2 regions of the Jeotgalibacillus sp. JSM ZJ347 genome follow, and region 2 is predicted to be linked to the other one. Evidence: riboswitches for the same ligand, from Rfam matches in the RefSeq annotation. Region 2 holds a riboswitch; the other holds the start of a gene.
The links. A riboswitch is a leader RNA that binds a small molecule or an ion and turns the genes downstream of it on or off. The one in region 2 is predicted to bind S-adenosylmethionine.
Positions count from the first base shown of each region.

Region 1: linked by a shared signal. The riboswitch ahead of metK (methionine adenosyltransferase) and the one ahead of ACH6CZ_RS15715 (Na+/H+ antiporter NhaC family protein) in region 2 are both predicted to bind S-adenosylmethionine.

Region 1 covers NZ_JBISEN010000001.1:4,244-20,335, reverse strand. Annotated here, with positions in the region: gene ACH6CZ_RS00125 (type IA DNA topoisomerase) at 1-856, opposite strand, end outside; gene metK (methionine adenosyltransferase) at 1,117-2,316, opposite strand; SAM riboswitch class I at 2,474-2,614, opposite strand; gene pckA (phosphoenolpyruvate carboxykinase (ATP)) at 2,979-4,571, shown strand; gene ACH6CZ_RS00110 (DUF2584 family protein) at 4,609-4,851, opposite strand; gene ACH6CZ_RS00105 (alpha/beta hydrolase family protein) at 4,857-5,660, opposite strand; gene ytkD (RNA deprotection pyrophosphohydrolase) at 5,638-6,123, opposite strand; gene ACH6CZ_RS00095 (DUF6612 family protein) at 6,212-7,057, shown strand; gene ACH6CZ_RS00090 (hydrolase) at 7,297-7,644, opposite strand; gene ACH6CZ_RS00085 (DUF6154 family protein) at 7,777-8,010, shown strand; gene ACH6CZ_RS00080 (putative motility protein) at 8,060-8,248, opposite strand; gene ACH6CZ_RS00075 (Dps family protein) at 8,321-8,767, opposite strand; gene yidD (membrane protein insertion efficiency factor YidD) at 8,906-9,145, shown strand; gene ACH6CZ_RS00065 (metal ABC transporter solute-binding protein, Zn/Mn family) at 9,238-10,464, shown strand; gene menC (o-succinylbenzoate synthase) at 10,500-11,603, opposite strand; gene ACH6CZ_RS00055 (o-succinylbenzoate--CoA ligase) at 11,590-13,023, opposite strand; gene menB (1,4-dihydroxy-2-naphthoyl-CoA synthase) at 13,094-13,912, opposite strand; gene menH (2-succinyl-6-hydroxy-2,4-cyclohexadiene-1-carboxylate synthase) at 13,929-14,735, opposite strand; gene menD (2-succinyl-5-enolpyruvyl-6-hydroxy-3-cyclohexene-1-carboxylic-acid synthase) at 14,739-16,092, opposite strand, start outside.
Region 2 covers NZ_JBISEN010000009.1:47,134-63,225, forward strand. Annotated here, with positions in the region: gene ACH6CZ_RS15710 (glutathione peroxidase) at 1-491, shown strand, start outside; gene ACH6CZ_RS15715 (Na+/H+ antiporter NhaC family protein) at 543-1,844, opposite strand; SAM riboswitch class I at 1,994-2,099, opposite strand; gene ACH6CZ_RS15720 (SRPBCC family protein) at 2,194-2,646, opposite strand; gene ACH6CZ_RS15725 (MerR family transcriptional regulator) at 2,649-2,987, opposite strand; gene ACH6CZ_RS15730 (MerR family transcriptional regulator) at 3,102-3,860, opposite strand; gene ACH6CZ_RS15735 (hypothetical protein) at 4,029-5,204, shown strand; gene ACH6CZ_RS15740 (WYL domain-containing protein) at 5,271-5,492, opposite strand; gene ACH6CZ_RS15745 (YhgE/Pip domain-containing protein) at 5,791-7,608, opposite strand; gene ACH6CZ_RS15750 (efflux RND transporter permease subunit) at 7,611-9,551, opposite strand; gene ACH6CZ_RS15755 (TetR/AcrR family transcriptional regulator) at 9,827-10,399, shown strand; gene ACH6CZ_RS15760 (class F sortase) at 10,615-11,604, opposite strand; gene ACH6CZ_RS15765 (copper amine oxidase) at 11,673-13,013, opposite strand; gene ACH6CZ_RS15770 (FAD-dependent monooxygenase) at 13,313-14,929, opposite strand; gene ACH6CZ_RS15775 (cation diffusion facilitator family transporter) at 15,157-16,050, opposite strand.

The DNA.
Region 1 (16,092 bases), on a different contig from region 2:
GAAGGCTTGGCGCCTGCATTTTCTTCAGTTTCTTTTCCGCTTTAGCAACTGTTCCCTTTGTGTCAGCACCATTCTCAATACCGTGCTGTTTCAGTATATCCGCAGCCTCTTCCATCTTTTTAAACGTCGTTTTATGCTTTGTCTGAAAAGCCTGTCCGCTTTCCTTATGATCAGCAATCAGCTGAAAGAACGGTTCGGGTTTAAAGTTTTCAATTTCATGCTGCCGCTGCCAGATCATATACAATGTCGGCGTCTGCACGCGTCCAAGACTGAACGGACCATCGACACCTCTTTCCTGTAAAAGCAGCGTATAAAGCCTTGAAATATTCATTCCGACAAGCCAGTCACTCACCTGTCTCGTCTGCGCTTCATCATATAGCGAAAGGTAATCGTCTCCATTACGCAGCTCCTGGAATCCTTTTCTGATCACATCTTTTTCAAGCGAATTAATCCATAAGCGTTTTGTCGGCTTATGCATCATCCCTGCCTGCTCAATAATGGACCGCGCAATATTCTCCCCTTCTCTGTCACTGTCTGTTGCTACGACAATCTGATCAGCTTTTCTGAGAAGACCTTTGACGATATTGAATTGCGCACGCTTGGCATAAGGAACAGTGAACTTGAATTCTTCCGGAATCATCGGCAGCGTATCGAGCTTCCAGCGCTTCCACTCCGGCTTATATTTCTGGGGTTCCTCTAAAGATACTAAATGACCGAATCCCCATGTAATTGCCGCTCCTCCCGGGAACAGCGGATCTTCAATATGAAAATAACCATCAGTTTTTCGTGATGTATGAAATGCATCAGCATAGCTTTTTGCCTGTGAAGGTTTTTCTGCGAGAATGACAGTAAACAAAGGAATTCCTCCTAGTATTGGTCCGAAGCATCAATCGGGGATTTGTGACTTTATCATATCATGTGAGTAGTGAGTTAGCGAACACTTATTCTGTGTTTGCGTGGCGTGGTTCGTGGAATGGTTGTCGATGTTCGGAGAATAAACGTGGTTGTTCAAAGAATACTAGATCGTGTTCGGAGAAAAGTGACATTTGACCTAACCCGCATCAACAAAAAAATCCGGAATATATCTCAAAGGATACATTCCGGATCTGAATCATATTATGCGTTAGCTTCTTGCTTCAGCGCATCCGCTTTATCTGTTCTTTCCCATGGAAGATCAAGATCATTACGGCCAAAGTGTCCGTAAGCAGCAGTCTGCTTATAGATCGGACGGCGAAGATCAAGCATTTTAATAATACCTGCCGGACGAAGGTCAAAGTGATTGCGGATCAGCTCTACAAGCGTCTCTTCGTCTACTTTACCAGTTCCGAAAGTATTAACTGAAATCGAAACAGGCTGCGCCACGCCGATTGCGTATGCAAGCTGTACTTCACATTTATCAGCAAGACCAGCAGCCACAATGTTTTTTGCAACATAACGTGCAGCATAAGCACCTGAGCGGTCAACTTTTGTTGCATCCTTACCTGAGAATGCACCGCCGCCGTGACGCGCATATCCACCGTACGTATCAACGATGATCTTACGGCCAGTCAGACCTGCATCCCCCTGAGGTCCGCCGATAACGAAACGGCCAGTCGGGTTAATGAAGTATTTTGTTTCTTCATCAATCAGTTCAGCAGGAACAACCTGGTTGATGACATGTTCTTTCAGATTGCGCTGGATCTGCTCCAGGCTGACTTCCGGGTGGTGCTGCGTTGAGATAACAATTGTATCAACACGTACCGGTTTGTCGTTTTCATCATACTCAACCGTAACCTGTGTTTTACCATCAGGACGCAGGTAAGGAAGAATATCTTCTTTACGCACTTCAGTCAGACGGCGTGACAGTTTGTGAGCAAGTGAGATTGGCAGTGGCATCAGTTCAGTTGTTTCGTTATTTGCATAACCAAACATCAGTCCCTGGTCACCGGCACCGATTGATTCGATTTCAGCGTCAGTCATCTGGCTTTCACGGTCTTCAAGTGAGCGGTCAACTCCTGCAGCGATGTCAGGTGACTGCTCATCAATCGAAGTTAATACTGCACACGTATCCGCATCAAAACCGTATTTAGCACGTGTATAACCGATTTCTTTGATCGTTTCACGTACGATCTTAGGGATATCTACATAAGTAGAAGTTGAGATTTCTCCCGCTACCAGAACAAGTCCGGTTGTAACAGAAGTTTCGCACGCCACACGGGCATTCGGATCATCCTTTAAGATTGCATCAAGAATTGAATCAGAAATCTGATCACAGATTTTATCCGGATGTCCCTCAGTTACGGACTCGGATGTAAATAAACGACGTTTTACAGACATATAAGTCTCCTCCTTGTGAAGCAAATAGTCGACGGTACTCATTACCCTTAGAGATCGAACGTTAACCTACCAGATCATCCAAGTTTCGGCTAAAAATAAAAGAAACCTCTCCCCAATCGCATGTTTGAGGAAAGGTTCATAATCAGTTCGCCTTTCACTCTTATCGTTCAAGACAGTTGTCTTGCTCCAGGTTAGCACCTTCGCTCCAATTGTTTGGACCGCAAAAGCATCACGCTTTTTTGCAGAGCAGGTTGCTGGGTTTCATAGGGCCTGTCCCTCCACCAGCTCGGGATAAGAGTATCCGTTCAAAAAACTATCATACGGAAATGCATGTCTAATGTCAATCATAATATGTATGATGATGAGAAGTTTTCTTGATCTTGCGTTTATTTTAATCCATTGTTGTACTTGCACAGCTGTTAATTAGAGCGTAAGGGGGCGGCTCGCAGGAAGGGACATGTGAGGCAACGGCGAAGCCTGCGGGCTCACCGCCCGGCCACGGAAAGCGTCCCCCCTGGAGCGAAAATTAACAGCCAACTTCGAGGAAGATAACAAAATAAGATTTTTTAATGAAATCCGCAATTAGTATAGACTATTCGTTTGAATGTGTTATACTAATTTCGAACAAAGGTGAATGACTTACTGAAAAGGTGGGAGATAACATGACAACAATCCGAAACACTTCAGAATTAAAAGAACTATTAATGAGTGAACGCGTGAATAAGAACCTTTCTGTACCCCAGCTAGTTGAAAAAGTATTAATGAGAGAAGAAGGTACAATCACTTCAACAGGCGCTGTCAGAGCTGAAACGGGGACTTATACAGGCCGCTCTCCTAAAGATAAATTTATTGTAGATGAAGCTTCTGTGCGTGACAAGATTGACTGGGGTAAAGTCAATCAGCCGATCTCTGAAGACTCATTTGACCGTTTATATACGAAAGTACTGAATCATCTTGGTGAAAAAGAAGAAGTATTCGTCTTTGAAGGCTTCGCAGGTGCTGACGCTGCTTCCCGCCTTCCAATCCGCGTTGTTAACGAGCGCGCATGGCATAACCTCTTTGCTCACCAGCTGTTTATCCGCCCTGAAAAAGGTGAAGCATGGACCAGCCAGAATGAAGCACCGTTTACCATTTTATCTGCGCCTTCGCTAAAGGCAGATCCAAAAACAGACGGCACAAATTCAGAAACATTTATCGTTGTATCATTTGAGCAGCGTACCATTTTAATCGGTGGTACTGAATATGCAGGTGAGATGAAAAAATCCATTTTCTCAGTCATGAATTACCTGCTGCCGCAAAATGATATTCTGCCGATGCACTGTTCTGCAAATGTTGGAGCAGAAGGTGACGTTGCACTGTTCTTCGGACTTTCCGGAACTGGTAAAACGACGCTTTCAGCAGATGCTGACCGTAAGCTGATCGGGGATGATGAGCACGGCTGGTCTGATAACGGCGTCTTCAATATTGAAGGTGGATGTTATGCAAAATGCATCAACCTTTCAGAGGAAAAAGAGCCGCAAATTTTTGATGCAATCCGCTTTGGTTCAGTCCTTGAAAATGTCGTACTTGACCCTGAGACGCATGAAGCGGATTATGATGATTCTTCATTAACTGAAAACACACGTGCTGCGTACCCGCTGCAGGCGATGAAAAATATTGTTGATCCGAGCAGAGCCGGTCATCCGAATACAATTGTCTTCCTGACAGCTGACGCATTCGGCGTACTGCCTCCGATCTCAAAGCTGACGAAGGAGCAGGCAATGTATCACTTCCTGAGCGGCTATACATCAAAGCTTGCCGGTACTGAAAGAGGCATTACTGAACCTGAAGCAACATTCTCAACATGCTTCGGCTCACCTTTCCTTCCGCTTGAGCCGACTGTATATGCTGAAATGCTCGGTAAAAAGCTAGAAGAGCATGATGCTGAAGTCTACCTTGTGAATACAGGCTGGACTGGCGGCGCTTATGGCACTGGATCTCGCATGAAGCTTGCCTACACAAGAGCAATGGTCAGAGCAGCACTTCACGGTGAACTAGCAAATGCAGAAACAGCGAAAAATGGGCTGTTTGGTCTTGAAACACCACTTCACGTACCTGGCGTACCTGATGATGTACTGCAGCCGAGATTTGCATGGAAGAATGAAAGTGCTTATGAGGAAAAAGCGATGGAGCTTGCAATAAAGTTTAAAGAGAACTTCAAAAAGTTCACTAGCGTTGATGAAAGCATCGCCAAGCTTGGCGGTCCAATCGTATAATCATTTAGAGCGTATCGGCACAATGCCGATACGCTTTTTAGTTTGTAGATTCCAATGATTTTATTTCAAAATATATGATTGTCTTCTGCCCGCTCCACTCAAGCTTATAGATCTCAGCGACTCCTCTGACCTCACCGGCAATTGAGTTCTTCACCTCAAGCGGTATATGCATTGGATACAATCTGTATTCATCTTTTACAAGCTTGAAAAAGTTATTTTCAATTCTTTCTTCTCTTCCTTTTGTCACAATCATTGTATTTAACTCAAGCGGCATACCCATTATACTCAGCTCCTCTGTTTTTTCATCCAGTCTGTCAGTTTTTTAACTGTTGCAATGTTTTCAAGCGGTGGAAATGCATGATGAAAGTCAGCATAATACCAGCTCTCGACTTTTTTATTATTTTCCTTCAGCTTATGTTCAAGTTGATAGGCGTGCTCCGGTGACACATTGTTATCGAGTTCACCGTGAATAATCAGCACCGGACAATTGATGCGTTCGATTTCATTCAGCGGTGTACGCCATTCATACGCTTCTGGTACCTTTGTTGGCGAACCGCCAATGACACGCTTCATCATTCTTCTCATATCTTTACGTTCCTGATAGGTCAGTACCATGTCTGAGACGCCATTCCAGGTTACAACGGAAGAAATCCCTTCATCTTCAATTGCCGCAATCAGGGCCATGACGCCGCCTCTTGAAAACCCGAAGACATGCAGGTGACCGGAAAATGCAGAGTGGTTTCTTAAAATCACATTGCCGTGTACTGCATCCATCCTGTCTTCACCGGCAAAATCCTCATTACCTTCTCCCCCTCTGTTTCCACGGTAATAAGGGGCAAAGACAATAAAACCCTGCGAAGCAAACTGGGCAATCCTTGACGGCCTGACCATCCCGATACCCTTTATACCACCTCTCAAATATAAAAAGCCATCATAAGTCCCTTCTTTTAAAGGCTCTGCAAGTAACCCCTTCACTTTTAACCCTTCTGACCAATAGAGCACTTCATGCATCAAAATTTTGGGGTTCGGTGATGGATAGGGATGCTTCCGAATGATCTCACCATTTTTACCCAAGCTTTTTCCCTCCATCCACTTTCTTCTGAATCGATTCAATTGATAACCTGACCGTGTCATCCTTCATAATAAAACTGAACTTTTCCCCGTACCGGTCTGATAAAATATCCCCTGTTACCATGACAGGACCGTCTGTTTCGTAATAATCATGCTTTGGCGTAAGAGAGGTAAGTTCTGTGTAGAATACTGACTTAATAATTTCAGGATCCACATCAACCTTATACTGTCCGATATAAATCAGCTCACCAGCCTCGCCGCCAAGCTCTTCCATGACCTCTCTTCCGGCAGCCTGCCTGACAGACTCGCCTGCTTCAACTTTTCCACCCGGGAATTCATACCCTCTTTTTTTATGCTTCGTCAGAACCCATTGCCCGTTATAGCGTGTTAAAATAAAGACATGGGCAGGCGTTTGTGAAAAAGGGTTCAGGTCGTAAGAATATGTAACTAAAAACCCGTGATGATCTTTAAATTGATACATAACCGAACACCTTCTTTCAAATTAATTGAAACTTTTTGACAACCCAACCGTACCTTTGGTAAGGACATACTAATTAGGAGATGATTGAATGAAGAAATCAATTCTATTTACGACGGCTGCTTTAACTTTAGCCTTAACAGCGTGTACTGAAACCGCAGAACCTGCTGAAGGCAGCAAAGACACATCATCTATGACACTTGAGGAAGTTTACAGTCAGGCGATTGAAAAAAATAATGAAATTAATAGTGTAAAATCATCAGCTGTATTGAACCAGAGCGTCACGATGGGTGAAGAAGGAACGATCAATACCGTATCTGAGATTGATATGTCGATTATGAATGATCCTTTGACAATTCACCAGGTGAATACGACTAAAATGACAGGTGAAGGTACAGATGGTGAAAGCTTCACTGCCGAATCTTATATAACTGATGAAGGTTTCTTCATGCAGGACCCGACGACAAATGAATGGGTGAAGCTGCCTGCTGAAATGTCAGAACAGCTGCTGCAGCTGAATGAATCCCAATCTAACCCTGCCACTGAACTCGAAACACTAGAAGCCTATATCGAAGACTTTAGATTCGAACAAAATGATGACAGTTTTATTTTAACGCTGAACGCTTCGGGTGAAAAGTTTAGTGATATGCTGATTGAGCAGACAGGTGAATTAATGCCTGACCTGGGACTTGGCGTTCCAGCAGAAACTTTATTTCAAGATACAACATTTGAAGATGTCTTATATGTCATCACGCTGGATAAAGAAACGTTCCTGATCGAATCACTGGATCTGGATATGACAATGAATATGAATTTTGCTGAACAGTCGATGGTGATGGAACAGAAGCTTAAGTCTGTCTATACTGATTATAACGCGGTTGATGACTTGACTGTGCCTCAGGAGATTATCGAATCTGCTGTGGAGATTGAGATGTAAAATTGATAAAAGATGCTGAGACATTTGTCTGAGCATCTTTTTTAACCGTTTCGCTGCGCTTCAGGGGGACGCTTTCCCGACGGTGGTTGCTGAGCCTCCTCACCTCCGGTTGCGGGGTCTCAGCTTCCCACTAATCGTTCGGGAGTCGCCCCCTTCCGCTCCGCTGCACTAAAATTACATTATATATAAAGTAGTAAAATATTCATTTTTATCATCTGATACTACATTATAAACGCACTCTAATTTTCTTTATCAATAAATGGATGCTCATCTGTTGGCGGTTTCAGTCCCATTGTCACGATATGATTACGTGTTTCTTCGTCTCCAATTTCCCCGATCAGTCTGTAAATTTTAATTAGCAGGTTGTCTGATTCCTGATTGGTACGATCCAGATGATATGGAACAGAAGGCATCTGTCCGGTTAGAAATCCTTCCATTTCACTCTCCTCGTTACGGTCAAACAGCATTCTCAGCTTTGTGATTTCATCATCTGTGGCATTCACTACAAATTCATACGGTGACTCTGTACCGCTTCTTAAGATTTCCCGGCGTGCGACTGAGACATAATAAGTATTTTTCTGCTCCATTTGATCACTCCTTTCCATTCAGTATGTCCACTAGCCGTTATCTTCATGATTAAAAAAAGGCTTGCTGGGTATAGTGAGAGTAAGACATACGGACTACGGATATCCTGGACATTTTGAAAGGAGGACGGAAACATGAAACTTGTGGACGAGATTTTTGAAATGTATAAAGGTAAAATCCGGGGCAGTCAGGAAGACCTTGATATGATTGCTTTTACTATACTTGAGCAGCTGGATCATACTGAACTTCTTGAAATGATAAAAGAGCTTTCAGAGGATGAGCTCGCTTATTTTATACGCCTGTACATAGTTGAATCACTCAAAGGACGGCTTGAACAACTTGAAGATACAAAAACTTTTTATCACTAAAACATAGTTAAAAAAGGACAATTTCCAAATCGGAAATTGTCCTTTTTTGTTACCCTTTCAGATCAATGGTGTGACCTTTATGAGGGTGCGGAGCAGGTGTGCCGCCCTGGTTATTCATTGTTTCAAGCATTGCCACAGCGCCTGCTGCCTGGGTTGTCATTGCGGTGTTCAGAATGCTCAGACTTGCCGTCTGCTGCATCTGTGCGGTTTGCTTTGTCATGATTGATGAAATTTCCATATCATCACTCCTTAAATCGATTTTACCATGGAGCATAGGAAAAAGCACCGTTTAAAAGCGGTGCCCTGACATTTATTTTCCAAGGAAAGAACGCAGCATCCAAGCGTGTTTTTCAAGACTCTGGTGAATTGACAGCAGCATGTCACTTGTCATTTCATCGTCATCTTTCTGCGCCAGATCCATTCCAGATTTTAAATCATCCATCAGTGTTTCAAAATCACTGTTCAGCGTTTCCACCATCTGATCAGCTGACTCGCCACCGTCTGCTTCCTGTACAAGTGAAATGTCCAGTGACTCTTTCAATGTGGCAACTGGCTTACCTTTCAGTGCCAAAAGTCGCTCTGCCAGTTCATCAATGTGAATAGCAGCTTCATTATAGAGTTCTTCAAACTTTTCGTGAAGCGTAAAGAATTGATGCCCTTTTACATACCAGTGGTAATTATGTAGCTTTGTGTAAAGCACCGTCCAGCTGGCGATTTGTTTGTTAACACCTTTGACTAATTCAGGATTTGCACTCATGTTGATCATCCTTTCAAATCAATATTGTCTCTCTTATTCTGTACCACTCACTAGTGATTTTAAACGTATGAGCAAGTTTCAATGAGTGAGAATGAACTCATGCTACACTAGAAGTAATGTGAAAATAGAGGTGAAGAGATGAAAAAAATCATGCTTACTATGATCCGCTTTTATCAAAAGGGTATCTCACCATTAACGCCTCCGAGCTGCCGCTTTTACCCTACCTGTTCTCAATATGGGCTGGAAGCCATACAGAAACACGGTGCATTCAAGGGTGGATTGATGACGCTGATCAGAATTTTAAAATGTCAGCCACTACATCCGGGCGGTGTTGACCATGTGCCGGACAAATGGCCGTCAGGAAGAAAAAATTCCTGACGGTTTTCTCTTGCATTCTTTTTCATTTCATAGTAAAGTAACGATTGTTGAATTATAAATCGGAACAATTACTATTTAGAACGAGGTGCACGATGAAGAAGAAATCATTATTACTGTTAGCTGCTGTTGCCCCATGGATTTTAGCAGGATGTAATACTGGATCAGATGAGGCTGAAAATAATGAAGATGCATTGGAAGTATACACAACCGTCTATCCACTCCAATATTTTGCGGAGGAAATTGGTGGAGAACATGTTTCAGTTGAGACGATCTATCCACCAGGATCAGATGAACATACATTTGAACCTTCACAGAGAGACATGATTGACCTTGCCGAGGGAGATGTATTCTTTTATATAGGTCTTGGACTTGAAGGCTTTGTGGAAAACGCAAAAGACGTGCTGCAAAGCGAAGATTTATTTATGGTTGCAGCTGCTGATGCAATTTCAGATGCTGAGCTGGAAGCCGGCGATCATGACCATGCACATGAAGAAGACGAACATACGCATGAAGAAGACGAACATGCGCATGAAGAAGACGAACATGCGCATGAAGAAGACGAACATGCGCATGAAGAAGATGAACACGCACATGAAGAAGACGAACATGCGCATGAAGAAGATGAACACGCACATAAAGAAGACGAACACGCGCATGAAGAGGACGAACACGCGCATGAAGAGGACGAACATGCTCATGAAGAGGACGAACATGCTCATGAAGAAGACGAACATGCGCATGAAGAAGACGAACATGCAGCTGAAGAAGGGCATGAAGGGCATAATCACGGAGACACTGACCCTCACGTATGGCTCGATCCAGTGCTGTCAAAATCTTTAGCTGAATCTGTTAAAGATACATTAATTGAAGAAATGCCTGACCAGGAAGCTTATTTCACTGAAAACTACGAAAGCCTGATTGAACGCCTTGATGAACTTGATCATCAATTTGAAGAGCTCTCAAATGATGCTGAAATCAACCAGTTTTTCGTTTCACATGCAGCATACAGCTACTGGGAAAACCGCTATGGTCTTGAACAGCAGGCCATTGCAGGTATTTCTACAACAGATGAGCCATCACAGCGTGAATTAACTGAACTGATTGAGTCAGCCACTTCACAAAATGTGGAGTATCTGCTGATTGAACAAAATGTATCATCAAATCTGACAGATGTAATTCAGGAAGAAATCGGAGCAAAAACGCTTCCACTGCACAATCTCTCAGTATTAACAGATGATGATATTCAAAATGAAGAAACCTACTTCACTCTGATGGAGAAAAATATTGAATCGCTCAGAACGGCGATGAAAGCAGAATAATGCATAAAAATAGACACCTGGTGTTTGCCGGGTGTCTATTTTTTATATTCAAACCGCTCAATTGTCACTTCATCAAGCCGCCTTCTATTCAGTTCAACACCAATTCCATTTCCGCTAAAAGGCTTCACCACGCCTTCATTTACTACCAGCTCAGGCGTTGTAATATCCTCTGCCCAATAACGGCTGGAAGCTGACAGGTCACCTGGTATTGTGAAGCCGGGAAGCAAGGAAAGTGATACATTGTGTGCTCTTGAAATACCAAACTCAAGCATTCCACCGCACCAGACCTGAATGTCATGTACCATGCACAGGTCGTGAATTTTTCTGGCAGCGGTGATTCCGCCTACCCGGCCGATTTTAAGATTAATGACCCGGCAGCTTTTAAATGAAACCGCATTGACAGCTGCACTATATGAATTAATGCTCTCATCCAGACAAATCGGCGTCTTCATTCTCCGCTGAATCGCTGCATGTTCAGCTAGGTCATCCGGTGCAAAAGGCTGTTCAATCATTTGCAGTCCGAGGTCATCAAGTGCTAAAAGATCTTCTGTATATCCACTATAGGCTGAATTTGCATCGGCAAGAATGTGAATATCCGGAAGCCTGCTGCGAAGCACTGTCAGTGGTTCTATATCATAGCCCGGACGAATTTTTACTTTGACACGCTGATACCCCTGTTTCTGCGCCTGTTCAGCCTGCTCAATCAAATCAGGGAGATCTTTTGAACCGATTGCAACCCCAGCCAGCGCATGCGTTCTGGTTCCCCCGATACAGGATGACAAAGGGACTCCCTGCTGCTTCGCAAATAGATCCCATACTGCCATATCCACTGACGCTTTTGCCATGGGGTTTCCCCTGACAGAGGATAATCTTCCCTCAAGATCTTCAGGATGGCTGATAGGCTCCTGAAACAGCAGTGGCAACAATTGATGCCGGATCACTGTCAGACTGGATTCCACCGTCTCTTCTGTATACCAGGGTGTTGAAAAAGCAACACCTTCTCCAAGGCCGCATTGACCTTCGTTGTCATATAACTCTATCACAATTCCTTCGCGGTCTGTTACGGTTCCAAGACTTGTATGAAAGGGTGTTTTTAACGTCATACTGACTCTGCTGATGACTGCATTAGAAAGATTCATCAATTACCTCCTCTTTCAGCTTTCTTCTGAGCAGCTTTCCTGCTGCATTTCTCGGCAATTCATCTTTGAAGCGAAAAGTCTTCGGTACCTTATAGCCAGCAAGCCGCTCTTTCAGAAAATCATGTAAGCTTTCTTCTTTTACCTGATCAATAAGCACAATAAATGCAACAGGGACTTCCCCCCACCGGTTATCTTTTTGTCCCACAACGCCGGCTTCTTTTACAGCGGGGTGCCCCGCCAGCACAGACTCAATCTCAGCAGGATACACATTTTCACCACCTGAAATAATCAGATCTGAGCGCCGGTCCGCGACAAACAGAAACCCTTCATCATCCAGATAACCCACGTCTCCGGTTTTCAGCCATCCTTCTGAAAAAGCCTTTTCAGTAGCTGATTCATTGTTCAGGTAGCCTTTTGTAACAGAGGGTCCTTTTACAAGGATTTCACCAATTTCACCCGTCTCACATCTGTCACCCTGCTCATCCACAATTTTAAGCTCTCCCGGGAAAAGGGGTTTTCCAGAGGCACCTTTTTTTCGGTCAGCATCGGCAGGAGCAAGCGTTGTAAACTGTGAAGATGTCTCTGTCATACCATAGGACTGATATACCGGAATCCGTTCATTATGACAACGCTCAACTATGTGTAAAGGTGCTGGCCCCCCACCTAAAATCATACATCTGAAAAATGGATGGTACGTCTCATTTTTAACATCCAACAGTCGCTGAAGCATTGTCGTCACAACAGAAATAATAGAGCCTTTTCCACTCACCAGGTCTTCATGAATCATATGTTCATCAAACTTCTCATACAATCTGACCCCAATCCCGTAAATGACACTTCTCATCAGAATGGAATAACCGCTGATATGAAACAATGGAACAGCGCACATCCAGATATCATCCGGCTGATGACCGATATTAAATGCCGCCCCTGCTGCGCTTGCAAAATGGTTATCATACGTCTGCATGACGCCTTTTGGATTCCCGGTCGTCCCGGATGTATACATAATGGAGCACACATCTTCATGTTCAAATGACTGTACCTGCTGACGCTCTCCGCTCTTTAACTCATTTACTGACACAGCTCTATCTGCTTTAACGGCAAACTGATCTTCATAAATGACGAGCTGCGCTTTGCTGTCACTAAGCTGATACGCCCATTCTTTTTGCGAAAGCCGGTGATTCAGCATTAAAACGGGTACACGTATTTTTTGTAATGCATGAATAAGAAATACAGCGTGAGGCTGATTGGAGATCAAAAGTGCTACAGGGTCCTGGTTTTTAATAAGAGGGGCAATCTTTTCAGCCAGTTCAGCTGCTTCACTTTCCATCTCACGAAAAGTCCATACGTTATCTTCACCGGCATAAAGACCGATCTGATCAGGTGATAATGCTGCTCTTTTTTTAAGCCAGTTGTCCATTACGCTTCCTCCTTTCTTTAAATAGAAAAAACGCCCTGCAGGCCGGAGCTCACAGGGCAGACAATTCGATTTAAGGGAAACGAGGGAACTGGCCGAAGTCAGGCTTACGCTTCTCTTTAAAGGCATCGCGGCCTTCTTTTGCTTCATCAGTTGTGTAATAAAGAAGTGTTGCGTCTCCTGCAAACTGCTGAAGACCTGCAAGACCGTCTGTATCTGCATTCATTGCCGCTTTTACAAAGCGCAATGCAGTCGGGCTCTTCTCAAGCATTTCCTCACACCATTTCACCGTCTCATCTTCAAGCTGATCAAGTGGTACAACTGTGTTGACTAAGCCCATATCAAGCGCTTCTTTTGCATCATACTGACGGCAAAGAAACCAGATCTCACGTGCTTTCTTGTGTCCGATAATACGTGCCAGGTAGCCTGAACCGTAACCTGCGTCGAATGAACCGACTTTAGGTCCAGTCTGACCAAAGATTGCGTTATCAGCAGCAATTGTCAGGTCACATACAACGTGCAGGACGTGTCCGCCCCCAATTGCATAACCTGATACCATCGCAATAACCGGCTTTGGAATCACACGAATCAGACGCTGAAGGTCAAGTACGTTCAGACGCGGAATCTCATCCTCACCTACGTAACCACCGTGTCCGCGGACGCTCTGGTCTCCACCAGAACAAAATGCTTTATCGCCGACACCGGCAAGCACAATGACGCCGACTTTAGAATCGTCGCGTGCATATGCAAAAGCATCGATCAGTTCCATCACTGTTTTCGGACGGAAGGCATTGCGTACTTCCGGACGGTTAATCGAGATTTTTGCAATCCCATTATACGTTTCATACAAAATATCTTCATAGTTTCGTTCCTGTACCCATTCACGAGTCATGAAAGAAACCTCCTTATTATGTAGTTGAGTTTTTATTTAAAAACTCCCTTACCATTGTATCAAATTTTTCCGGCTGTTCCACCTGTATTGCATGCCCAGCCTGCAAAATGTTCTGATGAACGGCATTTGGAAGTAATTTTTCCATTTCATTTGCGATATTGATAAACTTCTGATCCCACTCCCCTGTTAATAGCAGAACGGGCAGATGAAGCGTTGTCAGGCTGTCCCAATAGGAAGGCTGAATTCCTGTTCCCATCGATCGAAGGCTCAGTGCAAGTCCCTCTACTGAATTTTTCAGTCTGCCGGTGCGGATTTCATGACGCTTTTCAGCACTCAGATTCTTTTGCGATGCAAAAAGGGGCACCTGCTCCCATCTGTCAGTAAAGCGTTCAATGCCTTCATTTTCAACAAAAGCAGCAAGTTCACTGTCACTGTTCTGCCTTGCTAAACGCTCTTCTTCTGTTTTAAGTCCGGGAGATGCACTTTCCAGAATAAGAGAGCTGACCCGTTCAGGATACATACAGGTAAATGCGAGTGCTGTCCTGCCGCCCATTGAATAGCCGATAAAAGCTGCCTGTTGAACTTCAAGTTGATCAAGTATCCCTTTGATTGAATCACAGACCTGTTCCATCGTGAATTTTTCATCACTTGAAACTTTTGTCAGACCATGTCCAGGCAGATCGATCGCTATTGTTTGAAAATCGTCTTGAAAAGTCAGCATAAACCTTGACCAGCTTTTCGTGCTGCCGGTAAATCCGTGCAGCAGCACAACTGGTGTGCCGCTGCCTTTACGCTCAACGTGATACGATTCTGTGTTTATCATCGTTTACTCACCCCGGACTGCTTCAGCAATGGTTTTCCATAGCTGACGATGCGTTGCTGTATTCTCCTTACGGTCAGTGATGACTTCCATCATCTTGAGCTGTTTACTGCTGGATGCAAGAGACTGACTAAGCGCCTCTTTTGTTTCGCAAAGCTGATAATCAAGACCGTAAAGCGCAGCTGCATGTTTAAAATCAAGTGATGGCGGTGTACCAAAGAGTGTCTCAAAATGCTCAGGTTCTGCTGCCTGCGGAAGAAATGAAAAGATTCCTCCACCATTATTATTCATCACAACAATCTGTAATTGACTCGGATACTGCTTGGTCACGAGAAGTCCATTTAAATCATGGAACATGGACAGGTCACCAATTAATAGATAAACAGGCTCATGCTTCACTGCCGCAATTCCAAGCGCAGTAGATACGACTCCATCAATACCATTTGCGCCGCGATTTGCCCATACATGAAATGGCTTCATCCCACGAATCCAAAATGTATCTACATCGCGAATTGGCATACTGTTCCCAACAAGTAGATGCGCGCCTTCAGGTAGAGACTGTAATAATGTACCTACTGCTGCGCCTTCATCTGTTTCATTTTTTACGTACTGACGGATCTCATCTCCCGCTTTTTCATTCAGTGACATCCATTTATGAAGCCACGTGCGATCTGCTTGCTGTCCCGCACCTTCAGCCAGCTGTTCCGCAAATAACTGATCGTTCACTTCTATATAATGTGTTGCTGAAGAAGTCGGGTCACGCCAGTCAGCTCCTTCGTCAACCAGCCACTGACTGCACGCACTTCCTTTCACATATTGCGTCAGTGCCTTTGATACCGGCATCCCGCCAAAACGGATCATCAGGTCAGCCTGAAGCTCCTTTTTAACTTCATCGGCTTTCAGAAAAGCATCATAGCACTCAATAACAGATGGATGGTCCGCCATCATGGTGCGCAGTCCGCTTAATGGATCAGCTAATACTGGAAAGCCGGTAGCTTCAGCTAAGTTGATGATCGCTTCAGCAGCAGCCTGATCCTCTGAAGGACCTGCAATAATAAGGCCCTTTTCAGAGTCATTTAACTGCACTGTAAGATCTGATAAGTAACGCCTATTTAACCGTTTGTCAGCCAGGTACACAGCAGACATTGGCTGATTATCTGGTTTATATGTTAAATCAGGAGATAATGGCTCTCTGAAAGGAAAATTCAGATGTACCGGCCCTTTTGGTGCGGCAGCTGATTTTGCAGCAGCCTTAGCTGCAATTCTTCCGGTATATTGCAATATGTTTGGTTCAGACTCAGGAAGCGGCATATCAAAAAACCATTTGGCGTGTTTACCAAACAGATTGATCTGATCAATT
Region 2 (16,092 bases):
ATACTTATAAAGGAAAGCTATTGTTAATTGTTAATACCGCAACGAAATGCGGCTTCACACCTCAATTAGAAGATCTGCAAAAACTGCAGGAACGCTATGAAGATCAGGGGCTGCAGATATTAGGTTTTCCTTCTAATCAGTTTGCTGAACAGGAGCCTCTAGGGGATGGAGAAATTACAGAGTTTTGCGCAATGAACTATGGTGTGAATTTTCCTATTTTCCAAAAGATCAATGTAAGAGACCAGGACGCGTCTCCGCTTTTCAACTACCTTTCAGAACAGAAGTCTTTTCAGGGCTTTGATATGACTCATCCTACTTCTAAGCTGCTGGTTTCTATTATTAATGAACGATTTCCCCACTATATGGACGGAAACTCTATTAAATGGAACTTCACGAAATTTTTAATTGACCGGGATGGACAGGTCATTGAACGCTTTGAATCAACATCAGAACCGCTGGATATGGAAACAAAGATTAAAGAAGCTTTATAATACCAAAAGCCGCAGCAGGATGAACTGCTGCGGCTTTTCTATCTTCAAAATTTATACACGCTTCTCTTTAAACCTCGGATACTGTATCGCGATCGCAATGGCACCTGATAATGCAATCAGAATCGGGTAAATACAATACGGTACAATTTCAGCCGGTGAGATTCCCGCGACTCCCGCAACTGCAAGAAGCTGTGCGCCGTAAGGGATCACGCCCTGTACTGAACTTGAGAAGATATCAAGCAAACTCGCTGATCTCCGCTTATCAATACCGTATTCATCAGCGATCTGCTTCGCAAGTGGTCCTGCAGTGATAATCGAAATCGTGTTGTTAGCCGTCGCAAGGTTCACTGTACCAACAAGCCCGGCAATACCGGCTTCTCCACCTTTTTTCGTTTTCACACGGTTCGTCACTGCCTGAAGCAGGAATTCAATTCCGCCATTTAACCGGATCAGCTCTACAAGTCCGCCGAGCAGAATCGCGATCATCGCAAGCTCCTGCATATTTGTAAATCCATCACCAATCAGCCCGATTAAGTCCATAAAGCTGTATTGTCCAAGTACCAGTCCAACAATGCCTGCAAAAATGATTCCGCCAAGCAATACCAAAATCACATTTGCACCAGCTACTGCAAAAATCAACACGCCAAGATAAGGCAGTACCTGCACTAAATGATATGGGTTATCCCCATCAATAGAAGCACTGTTACCCGTCGTCAGCACGCCAAAAATAATGGCTGTAATAATCGCTGCCGGTAATACAATAAAGATATTCGCCTTGAATTTATCCTTCATTTTTGTCCCTTGAGTACGAACCGCTGCAATCGTTGTATCAGAGATGATTGACAAGTTATCACCAAACATTGCACCACTGACGATTGCACCCATCGCGAGTGCCACACCGATATCTGTCTGCTCTGACAGCCCAAGACCAATTGGTGCCAGCGCTACGATTGTTCCGACTGACGTTCCCATTGAGATCGATATAAAGCATGCGATCACGAAAAGACCAACGATGAGCAGATTCTGGGGCAGCAGTGACAATCCAAGATTAACGGTTGAATCTACAGCACCGGCTCCTTCAGCAACAGAAGCAAATGCGCCGGCTAAAAGGAAAATGACAACCATTAAGATAATGTTCGGATGCCCGCCACCTTTCGCGAGCTGCATGGTCTTCGTCTGAAAATCTGTTTTTCTATTCATCAGCATTGCCACTAAAATCGCTGTGAACAATGCCACTAATACAGGCATGAAATAAAAGTCGCCTGTTAAAATACCTGACCCGATAAAAAGTAAAATGAATACGCCGAATGGAACAAGTGCCAGCGGATTACTTTGAATATTCTCCTGATTCATCTGTCATAGCCTCCTGAAATTTAATCTTGCCCTGACCTTCAAAAATGTACCCATTTCGGGTGGAACTAAACGCTTGAAGAAGTTTTTTCAGGACACAAAAAAAACCTCTCCAATAAGAAAAAGAAGAGGCTTATATAAGCAAACAACTTTTCTTATTTCTCAGGCAAATGCCTGCTGGAATTGGCACAGTACTCAAACTCCGAGTCCGCTGCCGAGGCTTCAAAGGGCCAGTCCCTCCGCCTCTCATCATAAGAAGATGGTTATGAAGTTTTTATTGATTGTTGAAATATAAGTGATTCACTCGGATAAGTCAATACAATCATTTAAATTGAGAATATTCAATCATTGTTCAGGTGTCTTCAGCTTCTTTTTTCACTCTTTCAAGAAATTCGAGGACCACTTTATTATCCTGTTTCCCGCCAGCAAGCTTCAGCATGGCTTTCCCGACAAAGTTTGCTCCTTTATTCTCCCCTTCATAAATGAGTCGGGTCTGCTGATCATTTTCTTTAATTAGATTGAAGGAGAAGGTTGTATTAAAAGCCTTTGCCAGGATAAAGTTAAGTTGTTTATATTTCTCATTTGGTTCATCTTTATAGACCAATGTATGAACTACATAAGTTTCAACACGTTTTCCCTCACTATAGGTTTGTTGATGCTTCGCTCCTGAAACAGTTTCCTCCCCTTCCAGCAACTCATGTGAAATCACTTTTGGCATAATTCTTTTGATATTCTTATCCCTGAATAATTCCCATACCTCTTCAATATTTGCGTCAATCAGTACATCTTCTTTCCATGTGATCACACTCACTCACCCTTTCCTGATTCGATAAACTGGTCAATTTCTTCGATTTTGCTTCTCATGTTTTCTATTTCATTTACTATTTTTCTCCGCTTTTGCTGAAGTAATGCTTCCAGATTTTCGAATGATTCATCTCTCATCACTTCAGACATCTCCTGGATCGTGAAACCGAAATGTCTCAGCTTTATTAAAAGAATGGCTAAAAAATAGCTTCCGTCATCATAGTAGCGGTAACGATTTTCAGGATCAATATAAGCAGGCTCAAGCAGGCCCACCTCTGCATAATAGCGGAGCGTTTCTTTACTTAAACCTGTAACCTCAGCAAATTCACTGACTTTGTACATATGCATCAGCCCCTTATACTCATTTTAAATGATGGGGCGCACAACATGGTCAACAAAAAAGAAAAAGTCATTTGCAGGAACTTTTTCAGATCCGCAAATGACTTTTGACTAACTTTATTTTGCTGTGAACACATGAATCGCATCCCGCAAAAATACAGTTGCACCTTCAAAATGCTTGTCATAATAGGCAGTAAAACTCTCATCACTCACATACATGTCACCAAGTCCTGCATGTGCCTCTTTGGAGTACTTTGGCCAAGTAAAGCTCAACCATTCTTTATGCAATTCAGCTGCTTTTTGTGCCTCAGCTGAAGCCGGGTCGCCTGTTTTATAGGCGTTTTCAAGTGCTGCAAGAAGAGCTTTTTCCACATCATTCATCTGCTTGAAATCATCTTCTGACAGTCCCATCATTTTTGCATTGCTGTCATTAACGATCTGATCCCCATATTGTTCACGTACTTCTTTCCCATACTTCTCTTCGTTTTCATCAATCAGTTTTTTCTTAAAGCCTTCAAACTTCTCCTGATCTGACATTGGAGTGCCTCCTTCTTTGCTTTCAATCGTTTTCTGAACGTTTGAAATAATTTGTTCAAGACGGGCATGTTTTTCCCGCAGTTTCTGAATATGCTGCTCCAAAGCTTGGACCAGATCAAAGTCCGGGTGATGAATGATCCTGGTGATTTCCTCCAGACTTACGTCAAGTTCCCGGTAAAAGAGAATCTGCTGCAGCAGGTCCACTTCCTTCTGACTGTAGATACGGTATCCTGATGAACTGATTCTCGCGGGCTTCAACAGATCAATCTCATCATAATACCTCAGTGTGCGGCCGCTTACACCGGACAGCTTTGCCAGCTGCTGAACTGTATATTCCATTTACACCCCTCCTGACAAATACAGCATAAGGCTTTACGTTACGTGAAGGTCAATATGTTTTAATCATCTTTTTTTAATATATAGTCGATTTTTTCAAAATGAAAGTTTTTAACATGATTAATTTAGGTTAAAAGAGTAAGAACGATAAAGAAATGATGGGGTGAAAATATGAGCGGATCGAATTATACACTGGGTTTAATCGCAGCGCCGGGATATCCGAAAGAATTAATTGATTCGCTGAAGGCTGAACTTCCTGAACTGCTGGATTATTATGTGGATGATAACCGGGATTGGAAAATTGATTGTTCAATTGATTCTCTAACCGGTGGCACTGACCAATCAGATGAAGTGATGAAAGCGATTCTGTCCAAAAGAAAAGAAAATGAGTGGGATTTTACAGTTGCCCTTACAGACCTTCCTTTACTTTTTGGAAAAAAAGCAATCATTGCTGAAGCCTATGAAGAAGAAAACATTGCATTGATCAGCCTGCCGGGGCTTGGAGCGGTTTCCCTCTCACGCAGAGTCAGGGACTCAATTCTCCAGCTGGTGAATGAAATGTTCTACACGACTTCTGAAGAGGGACGGGAAAAAGCAGAAAAAAGACTTGAGCAAAAAGATAAAACAGAGAATAAAGATTTAAAAACCAGAAATCCCAAAAGGCTGGTTGGTAAAAAAGGATTTGATAAAATTTCACCAATCCAAAGAGAAACCCCTGAGGATACGGAAAATATTGATGTAAGATTCAAAGTCAATTCCTATGCAGGCAGCGCATTGCGCCTGTTAACCGGTATGGTGCGTGCGAATAAACCGTGGGTTATGTTTTCGTCCTTTAAAAAAGTCATCATGCTTGCTTTTACAACCGGTGCTTATGCACTGGTGTTTCCCACACTTTGGATGCTGAGTCATGAATATAGTATTTGGAGAATGTTTTTGCTATCCAATATTTCAATACTTGCAATGGTTTTCTGGATCATTTCAGCCCATCAGTTATGGGAAAAGAAGCAGGTAACCCAAACAGCACCACATCTTAGAAAGCTTTATAATGCAACAACATTCCTGACCCTTTTGACCTCAGTATTATTATATTATATGTTACTGTTTATCCTGTTTTCATTTGCAGTCGTTTTATTTATACCGATGGGTCTGCTGCAGTCTGAGGTATCACCGGATGTTGGATATGTGAACTATTTTTATATTGCCTGGACCGCAACAAGTATCGCCACTATTATTGGTGCACTTGGTTCAGCACTCGAAGATGAGGAAGTCGTCTTATCTTCCACATATGGCTACAGGCAGCGGCAAAGATATGACGAGATCAGAGAAATGATGGAAGAGGAAGAATAATAAAATGGTATGTAAGTGCAGAGTCCTTTTTGAAGCAGCTGCTTCCTGGAGGACTCTTTTATCTGGTCAGATAATCAGCTTTTCTTTTTTGATCATTGGTTTGATTGACAGGATTCGGTCATATTGAAAAGTACGGACAGCTCTTCTTTTCAGACAGTAGGCTGTGAAAGAATTTTCCCCGAGCTTTCTGATCAGCACTCTTCTCTCAGAACAGACACCATCATGTTTCATATAGATCATTTTGACTGTGAGACCCTGCTGCCAGTAGCGGAATAATTTCTCTTTCATGATCATTCCTCCTCGTACCTTTATTATACGAACAAACGTTCTGAAAGTAAACTGAAAAGCTGCTGCAGAAGGATATAAATTTAAAAAACTGACAGACGGATATCCGCCTGTCAGTTTGATTTAAGTGGTTGAATGAGATTTTTTCCTTATAGGTATTTAGACATGAAACGTCGAAGGTTGGTGATTGAATGCTGAACATGGTGTGTTTACATTCGAACATCCGGGGATAACCTTCGAACATCCCTGGCTGAACGCCGAACATCACCCGTTAACCCGCGAACCTCATCGCACACACCACTTACCTGAACAAATCCATCAAACGATCCCAGAAGCTCTTCTCTTCTGCAGCTTCCTCTTCTGCTTCTTCTGCATCTTCCTTTTTCAGGCTGTCTGTCTTAATCACAAATTGAACTGATTCAACGCCCTCATTCTGGTCAGATACAAATGAAACCGGCTCAAAATCGGATTTATCGAATTCGCTCAGCATGGCATCAATTTCTTCCTGGAGCTGGTCAGGCAGCTCACTTGTTGCTGAAGCCAGCTCTGAAGTGCCACTATATAAAGCGCCTGCACCGTCCTCAAGCTCATCTGTGCCACCTGTCAGACCGCCAAGTCCGCTATGAAGTTCTCCATACGAACCTGCAAGCTCACTGACACCGCCAGTATATGAAGCAAGACCTGAATGGAACTCTGCGAAGTTTGCAGCAAGCGTAGCTAACCCCTGCTGCAGCTGACCTAAAGATTCATCCATATTGGTTGCTGCAAGACCGTTTTCAAGCTGGTCAGCAATGGTATGCAGGCTGCTGCTCATTTCAGCCAGTGCACCCTTGCTTTCTGAAAGTGCACCCGGAACGGCTGCAAAAGCTTCCTCTGTTTGTCTGTAAGTTTCTTTTACAGCAAGTGATGACTTGTAGCTTTCAACAAGCTTATTGACTGTTGCTTCATCCGCTCCACTCTCATAAAGCGCTGCGATGTCAGCTTCACTGATCTGATGTTCCGGAACAGCCGCGATTGCCTGATCAAGCGCATGGTAAGCCTGCTCATAGCTTCCACTTAAGCTTGTCAGTCCGCTTCCGACTTCATCAAGTCCGCCGGCAATTTGTCTGAATGCTGCCGGGAGTTCACTGAATTCACCCGTATTTACTTCACCGACACCTGCTCCAACTGATTCACTCATCTGATTCAATGCATCCTGAATCGAAGAAGATCCTTCAATCAGTCCACCTGCATTTTGTGAGAGCTGACTGATGCCGTCGCGGAATTGTGCTGAACCGTCATACAGATTTGCTGTTCCGTTATTCAGTTCAGCGATTCCGGCCTGCAATTCGCCAACCCCGTTATTCACTTCAGCAGTGGCATCTGACAGTGACGTCATTTCCTGTTTCACTTCAGCTGTATCAGGTGCCTCAATAGACATGGATGATGGTACGGCAGCGATTTGAATCGCCTCCATCTCAAGGTCCGTGACATCTGCATTCACCTGATAGCTCTCTTCTTTTTCAGGCAGCACGGTAAATGTTACCTGTCTGTTTTTACCGGCAGTGGCAATTGTTCCGTCCGGTGCTTCAATATTTTTAAAGCGCTCAGCATCAAATGTCATTGTGATCTGGATCATATAGTTGTTGAAAAAAAGTTCTTCACCCTCAGTATTTTTAGAAGAATCGATTTGAATCGTAAGCGCTCCGTCCTGACCAATCAGCGATTTGGCATCAGCTGCTTCACCGTTTAACGAGTAACTGATATCAAAATTCCACGGGAGCGCTCTATTTTCAAGATTACCCTGATAATAAAATTCTTCTTCCTGTGCATTCAGTGTAATCTCGCGCTCCTGCTGCTCAATTGGTGTTAGATCAGTCAGATTCTGAACGTTCGTATAATCACCGTAGTCCGTAATTTCACCGAATTCACTTACGGTGAAGTTATTAACGACATAAAGATCTTTTTGATCCCCTGCTGCATCCAACGTCGCATAGACCACTTCTGTCTTTTTATCAAAAGTGCCTTCTCCCGTCACAGTGTTGTCTTCAGCTGTATTCTGTGTTTCCGCTGAGACGAGGAGGGTTGGCATGGCAAGTAGAAATGCTGCAAATCCTGCGCTTGTGCGTTTAAATTTCATTGTCATTTCCCCTTAAAAAAGTTTGCTTTCCACGTTGTTTTCTCAATGACTTTATCGAAAATCACTAGCAGTGCCGGCAGTACAAAGACGACCATGATAAAGGCTAATAATGCCCCGCGTCCAAGCAGTAATCCGATTGATGAGACAACCGGGTTTGTTGAGGTGATCCACAGAATAAAGCCGACACTTGAGAGAATGGAAGCTGATACAAAAATGGCAAACAGCTTATCATCAATCGTCTTTTTAATCGCTTCAAGCGCAGTCATTTCCTGTCTGAGCTTGTAGTAGTTTTCGGTGAAAAGAATGCCGTAATCAACCGTTGCCGCAAGCTGAATTGTACTGATCAGCAAATAGCCGATATAAACGAGCGGCGCATCAGTAAAGTACGGAATCGCCAAGTTGATCCAGACAGAAGCCTGAATCGTGATTAACAGGACAACCGGAATGGAAATCGAACGGAATGTCAGCAGCAGGACAAGTCCCACTGTCACGACCGTCATGATATTAACGAACGTATTATCCTTTTGAACGATCTCCCTCATATCATACAGCGTGACACTTTCACCAAGAAGGTGCACATCATCATAGTAGCTGTCTGCTGTTTCCTTCACGTCTTCAATGAGCGTAAAGGCTGGATCACCTTCAGTTTCCGTCTCTGCAAAGATCGTAATTCTCGCATAGTTCTCTGAGTAGAACTGATCTGTAACTGATTCATCCAGATATTCAGGCGGAACCGCTGCACCCGCTACATTTACGTAAGACATCACGCCTGAAATATTGTCCAGCGCTTCAATCTCACGGACAAGCTCCTCTTCAGTCCCGCGGTCTTCAGCAGGTACCAGCAGAACCATTGGTGTTTCCTGCCCAAAAATTTCTTCTGTCGCAATCGCATCCTGTCCTGCACGCGTATTCTCAGGATGTTCACCCGCTCCGTAAATGAACGTCGTATTGCTTTGCGCGAGAAATGCCGGCACAATTAACAGCAGCACTAAAATCAAGCTTGGTACACGCAGCTTGATCACGCGTTTACCGACACCCTTAAAGTCAGGGATAAACTGGCGGTGCTGCGTTTTATCAATCCATTTATAAAACATTAAAGTCAGCGCCGGTAAGAAAATAATGACACTGATAAAGCTGAGCAGGATCCCTTTTACAAGGTTAATCCCGAGATCCGATCCAATGCCAAACTCCATAAAAGTAAGCGCCATAAACCCGAAGAATGTCGTTGAGGCACTGGCGATAATCGCCGGGAAAGACCGCTTCATTGCAAGCTTCATCGCAGTGGTCGGATCATCAACTTTTTTCCGGTAGTCTGAAAAACTGTGGAGTAAAAAGATCGCATAATCCAGCGATACAGCAAGCTGGAGAATCGGGGCAACTGATTGTGTGATAAATGAAACTTCCCCGAGAAAAATATTTGTTCCCAGATTAATCAGGATTGATACACCGATTGCGGTTAAAAAGAAAACCGGTTCAACCCATGAATTCGTCGATAATATTAAAATGATAATGATAATTGGAACAAGCAGCAGTGCGGCATACATGGACTCATCTCCGGCCATCTGCTGGGACACAGCTGTCGTTACCGCTTCACCCGTCAGCGCATTTTCTTCGCCGATCAGATCATAAATTTCATTGGTAACAGCTACCTCCTGCTCTTCTTCAATGGTAATGGAAATTAGGGCTGCCCCATCCTTGTAGTAGGATGACAACATCTCATCATCGGCCATTTCAAGCGGAACCGTCAAATCCATTACATCATCAAGCCAGGTGACGTCTGAAACGCCATCAATCGCTGCCAGCTGTTGTTTTACATCCAGTGCCTCAGCAATGGTGACATCTTTAATCAACACATTTGCATTCGGCATCGGTTCATCGAATTCTTCCTGCATGATGTCAACCGCCTCAATTGACGGGGCATCATTCGGGAGATAATCTGCCATATTATAATTCACTGAGACAGCAAACTGGGCTGCCGCACTAATCATCGTAAGGATAAAAAAGATGATTACGATACTTTTTTTATGTTTTATTACCTGTGACGTCCAGTCGATAAAGCGTCATCCTCTCTTGCACAGCACTTTCATACACTCTAATATTATATTGACACAGTGTTGGGTATTCAACAGACAGTCTGTTTCAGAATGTCAGTTTTCCAACACAACGTCTAATAAGTGTTGGATTTTCACAAACCTTTAACATAAGGAGTGTCACATGAATGTCTGAAAAACTCGATCACCGTAAAAAATATACGCGCAAAGTATTAAAAGAAAGTTTAATTCAACTGCTTGGTTCAAAGCCGATTTCTTCAGTGACTGTAAAAGAAATCTGTGAAATTGCTGATATTAACCGCTCCACCTTTTACACACATTATCAGGATCATTTTGACCTGCTGCATAAAATTGAAGAAGAAATTGTTGAGGATATGGATCGCTATCTTCAGGGCTACAGTACAGAAATTGATGAAGAAGCGCTTCAGCTGACTGAAAAAATCCTCGAATATATGATTGACCACAAAGACATCATCCAGGCGCTGCTCAGTCCAAACGGCTCTTCAGCATTTGAGAAAAAAGTGATGGAGCTCACACGCCTTTATATGATGAATAATTTGATGAACGATAACGGGATCCGTCAGGCGGAATCCAAATATTTAAGTACATTCGTTGTGAGCGGTGCGATCCACGTGATCAAGGAGTGGATCGCCAACGACCTGGATCAGCCGGTTCAGGAGATGGCGGTGCTGATTAACAGTTTTGTAAATGAGGGGTTGGCATATTTGGAGAAAGGGTGAGGTATTTGGTGGCGCGGGGTGGTTCGACGTTTGTATGACGGTGTTCGCGCTTTGTGAGGTCCGGTTTGGCGTTTGAGCAAGACTGTTTGACACTTAATTCGTGCTGTTCAACGTTCGTGAGCTGATCTTCAACACTTCGGGACTTTTCACCCACCCCGCTTTTTCTCTCATAACCCTAAAAACCGCAAAGCACTCTCAGCGCTTTGCGGTCAAACTTAATTTCCTTCTACCTTCTTCGATGGTGCAGATTCTTTCTTTTTCAAATTGACTGCTGTCACGTAATACTGGTCTCCTGCAGCGGCATCCGGATCATAATAACTTTTACGTTCATGCGCTGACACGCTTGCGACATGGACAAAGCGTGGATCCTGCTCTGACTTTTTATAGACGCGATAGCCGATCACTGTTTCATTGCGTACAGCGTGCCATGAGACTGATCCCGCTTCAACTTCCACATTTTCAGGTGCTTCAGTCACTTTTAACGGATCAGTTGGTGCTTCTTCAGAAACGAGTTCTGTGTAGACAACCAGTCTGTCCGGGTATAAATGCTGTTCGCGGTCAAATGTGCCGGTACAGGTGATGATATTGAGACTTCTTTTATCGGACGGACCGAAAATCTTTTCAATTGGCGAATCATCGGTAGGATAACTCTCTTTCGTTTTCACTTCAAATGTGAGTTTAACTCCGTGTTCATCAGTTACGATGATCTCCGCTCCCGGTTCTATGTCTTTTAAATAAAAGAAAATCGCCGGTCCTTCTTTACTGTCAACATGACCTGCTATAACTGAGTTACCGACTGCACCGGGCTGTATGCCGCGGTTATACCAGCCGGTTACATCTGTTTCCTCAGGCACTTCCATTTCACCATTATCAAGAAGACCTACTGGAATGACGCCTGTATCAATATCAAGACTCGGGATCTGGATGCGGGCAGGGTTAATTCCCTCTTCTTGAATCTTTAGCTGTTCTTCAAGCTCTGCCTGACGTTTTTTTAAAGAGTCAAGAAGAACAAACTCTTCTCCTTTATGCGCGACGGCCTTTGTCTGTTTAGCCGTTTCTTCTTCTATTTCTTCTTTCAGATTTTGTGATTCATCAGCGGCTGCCGGTTCCGGGACTTCCTTTTCCGGCTGGTTCATGGCAATCGCCTGATAGCTGACGACACTCAGCAGTAGCACCGCTGTTAAAAGAACAAGTAGCTTCTTCATCGCTTGATTCCTCCATTCATATGAATAGAGAAGAGCGGAGTGAACCGCTCTTCTTATTCAACAGACGTTTATTCCTGGTTAGCTGTTTTCTTTTTAACTGCAAATCCTGCTGCTGCAAGAAGTGCTGTTGCAATGGCTATATAAACTGCGATAGGTGTCTGCTGTTCAGCTGCACCGCCAAGACCGGTATTTGGCATATCTGCCGGCATATCAGATGCGAACTGATCTGGCATCTGCTTCACAATTGCATCACCAAGTGCCTGACCAACACCAAACATGAATGCATATCCTTCACGGAATGTGTCAGTGCTTGTCTGGTAGTCTTCAGCTACATAAGATTCAAATGTTTTTACAACCTGATCTTCATGTGTTGTCAGTGAAGAAATCGCTGCGTCTTCAGGAAGGTTGCCTTCCGTTGCGGTTGCAAGGAACATACCGAACTCCTGCGTAAACATTGACAGGCTTTCTTTCGCAGCAGCAATTGCTTCCTCATCTCCTGCGACTGTTGCACTTACAAGGTCAGCCTGAGCGTTAATGTGTTCACTCGTCCACACCTCTTTAAACTGTGCTGCACCTTCTTCACCATAGATTGAGCCGATTGCTGCAGTGAATTCGTCCGTGTTCATATCTTCAGCCCACGTTGCAAAGTCATAGTCCTCAGCACCGCTTACACCTTTTTGCATGCTCATTGTTGCAAGTGCAAAGTGTTCAGCTGCAAGGTTGTTTAAAGTTGATCTCAGGTCAGCTGCGGGTGAATCTGCTTTTGATCCTTCAAAGTTATCCGGCATTTGCGTGACGATTGCGACAGATAGTGCTTTACTGATATCAAACATTCTGTCGTAGCCTTCCATAAAGTGAGTAAAGTAAGCTTCATAATCACCTTCTACATAGCTGTCAAAAGCATTAATGACGTCCTGTTCGTGTGCTACGAGCACTTCTACCGCTGCTTCTTCAGGAAGATTTCCTTCTGTTGCCGTTGCAAGAAATCCGCCAAATTCCTGTGTAAATTCTTCAACTTCCGCTTCAGCAGCTGCTCTTAAGTCAGCATCATCTGATTTTGCTGCTTCAACAAAGTCCGGTGAATAATCGTTGTGGTTAACGAAGATGTCTTCAAACTGCTGTGCACCTTCCGCGCCGTAAATTGATTCAATTGCCGGCGTCATGTCTAAAGCATTTTGATCAAGAGCTGCATAAGCTTGTTCTTCATCCGGTGCGTCATTGTAATCTTTCACCATCGCATTGACTGCAAGTACATAGTGCTCTGATAGTAATTGATCCAGTGTTGCCCGAAGATCTGATGCCGGCGTGATTGCTGTCGGCTCTTCTGCTGCAAGCCCTGTAGTTGGTGCGATTAACGAAAGTCCAAGTACTGGTGCTGCGATTCTCTTAAGTAGTTTTTTCTTTTGCATGTGTAACTCTCCTTTTTGTTGTAATTTATTTGGTTTCAAACAGCTAACGAAGAAAGTTTGGATTTGGATCACTTTTTTTAAAAAAAGTTTTTAATTAGTGTGCAGGTTGTCGTCATTTAAGCTGAAGTTGGGACAATCCCGGCCCAGGTTGTAGTGATACACCCGGGAACCTGTACCATTCCCAAGCCAGCTTGTAGCAATCACCCAAAAAGTTTGTCCGATCCAGCACTTACCTTGTAGCACCGCACCCTCACCACAAAAAAAGAAGCCCTCACAATTAAGGCTTCTCCTCCAACTATCTAAATAAAATACCGCTTCAACTTTGCCATCACTTTACGTACATCCGCTGAGCCATCATGAAAACCGACGTGGCCATCGGGGCGGATAAAGAGCGTGCTGCCTTTTTGCATACCGAGATTATGATCCAAATCACGGTGAACGTCATAAATAATCGGGAGTTCATCCCGTTCGGTGATCACCGTTCCTCCACGGGCAACAAGATAGACCTTCAGCATATCCGGGAATGCCCGGTTTGCTTCATGAGCAAAATCATATGCATAGTCAATCAGGTCCTGCTCATAGCAGTCAATATAGATTAAGCACACATACCCGATCCGCTGAATAAGCGGGTACAGGCGCTCGTCTGTTGTTCCTTCATTGAAAAGAATCTGATCCGGTACGCGCTCACCGGCCTGGATTGCTTTTCGCGGGAGGGATTTGTCTTTAAATGAACGGTTAATCGGCGTTTTGTCGTAATCACTGTGTACGTGTGACAGCGCATTTGCAAACCTGGACTGAACCCAGCCCTGTGAAAGTACTGCCTTTCCTGACCAGTTTCTCGCTTTGCCGAGCAGCCCTTTCAAATGAATGAGCTTCAGTTCCATGGTCGTATTAAAGATTACTTCTTTTGCAACAGGGGCCCGTTCTTCATGATATGTGTCTAAGAATGGACTGCCTGCGTACCCTTTTAAGACGGTATCAATTTTCCAGCAGAGATTTCCGACGTCTTCAAGACCAATATTCATCCCCTGACCACCTAGGGGATTATTGATGTGTGCTGCGTCCCCAACGAAAAACACATTGCCGACGCGGTAACTTGGCACCTGTCTGTGGGCAGTACCGAAGTAAGCGAGCCATTTTGGATGCTGAACTTTATAAGAGTGGTCAAGAATGGTATCGAGTGCCGTCTGGAGCTCGTATAGTTTCATCTCACGTTTGCGTGGTCCGCCCTGCCTCGTTCTGTCAAAGCCGACAACGCGGTAAGTACCATCTTTATAAGGAAAGAATGCAGCCGCTCCTCTGTCATTCAAGTGAAGATTAATGTGAATTTCCTTCATCTCAGGAATTTCAACATCACCTGTAAAAAACGTGATGCCTTCATCTTCACCGATAAATGGTACATCCAGTTCTTCACGGACTTTACTATGTGAGCCGTCGCAGGCAAGCAGATATTTCGCAAAGTAGGTCTTCGTGATGCCGTTGTGAAGAGCTGTTACATAGACACCATTGTCTTTTTGTGTCACATCAAGCACTTCATGCTCCCTGAAAACCTGACCTCCTCTGCCGTTCAGGTGGTTCTCTAAAATTTCTTCGATTTCATCCTGTGGAATAATGAGCATGTAAGGGTATCTGCTTTTAATATGATATAACTCAACGTAAGAAGGATGCTTTCCTGCCAGATGGAGCTTAGCACCTGGACCAGGATATCCCCGTTTTAAAAATGGTTTATTCACGCCAAGGAATTCGAATAGTTCAAGTGACCTTGCCTGGACCCCAAGCGCTTTTGATAACACTGAACGTCCAGGTTTTTTCTCCAGGCAGATATAGTCTACGCCACGCTTTGTCATCACGTTTGCTGCCATAAGTCCTGCGGGCCCTGCTCCGATAATCAGTACATCTGTTTCGATCACAGCCATGAGACGTGCTCCTTTCGTTCACCTGAGCTGATGTTTCACAGATCCGTTACTATTACGTTAGCACATGTTCTCTACTGCTAACCAACTTTAATGCGGATTCGCTCAAATTAGATAACCTACATTATCGATACCCTTATTCCGCATGATCATGCGCTCTAGGAACATTTTTGTAAAGTCAGCTGTGCAAAACCACCAACGACCTTTAACAAAGCTTTTATAAAAGGAGCTTATTCTTCATTATATGGATTGATATGAACCAGCACATTGTTAATATCTTCATGCCGCTCAAGCAGTCTGCGCTTCACGTTTTTGGAAATACGGTGCCCCTCTTCCACTGTAATATATGGATCCACACTGACTTTAATATCAATGACAATATAGTGGCCATGTGATCTGGCTAACAGCTCGTCAACCCTTTTTACACCAGGTGTCGTCATGACCGTTTCGATAAAGGGATTAGTTTGATCTGCATCCAGCACCTGCTCCATCATAATCGAACCGGCTTCCTTTGCGAGTGAAAAACCGATTTTCACAACAATAAGTGAGACGACCAGCCCTGCGATTGGATCGGCATACAGTAAAAAAGTCAGCTCCAGCCTTTCACCAAGAATCGCCCCGCCCACCCCTAGAAAAGCAGCGACTGAGGAAAGCGCATCTGATCTGTGGTGCCAGGCTTCTGCCATCAATGCAGAGCTATTAATTTTTTTAGCGATCCGTTTTTTATAATGAAATAAGACCTCTTTTAAAAGAATGGAAAAAATAATGACTGCAAGTGCAATCGTTCCTGGCGCTTCCGGAACCTCTCCAAAGAAAACGCCTGCTGATGAAGTGGCAACCTCCACACCAACTACTACCAGTAAAATAGCAACGATAATGGTTGCTATGTTCTCCGCTTTCCCGTGACCATAAGGATGATCATCATCCGGCGGCTTTCGTGCTGTACGCAGCCCTGCCAGAACAGCGATAGACCCCGCGACATCCGAAGCAGAATGCGCCGCATCAGCGACAAGTGCCCGGCTCCCTGAAATATAGCCGAATATGCCTTTTAATATGGTTAACAGCGTATTTGCCATGATTCCAACCCACGTGGCAAACTCCGCTTCCTTAAATCGATTGTTCATTTAGTCACACCACCTGTGCAAATTTGTTGCAGCTTCATTATC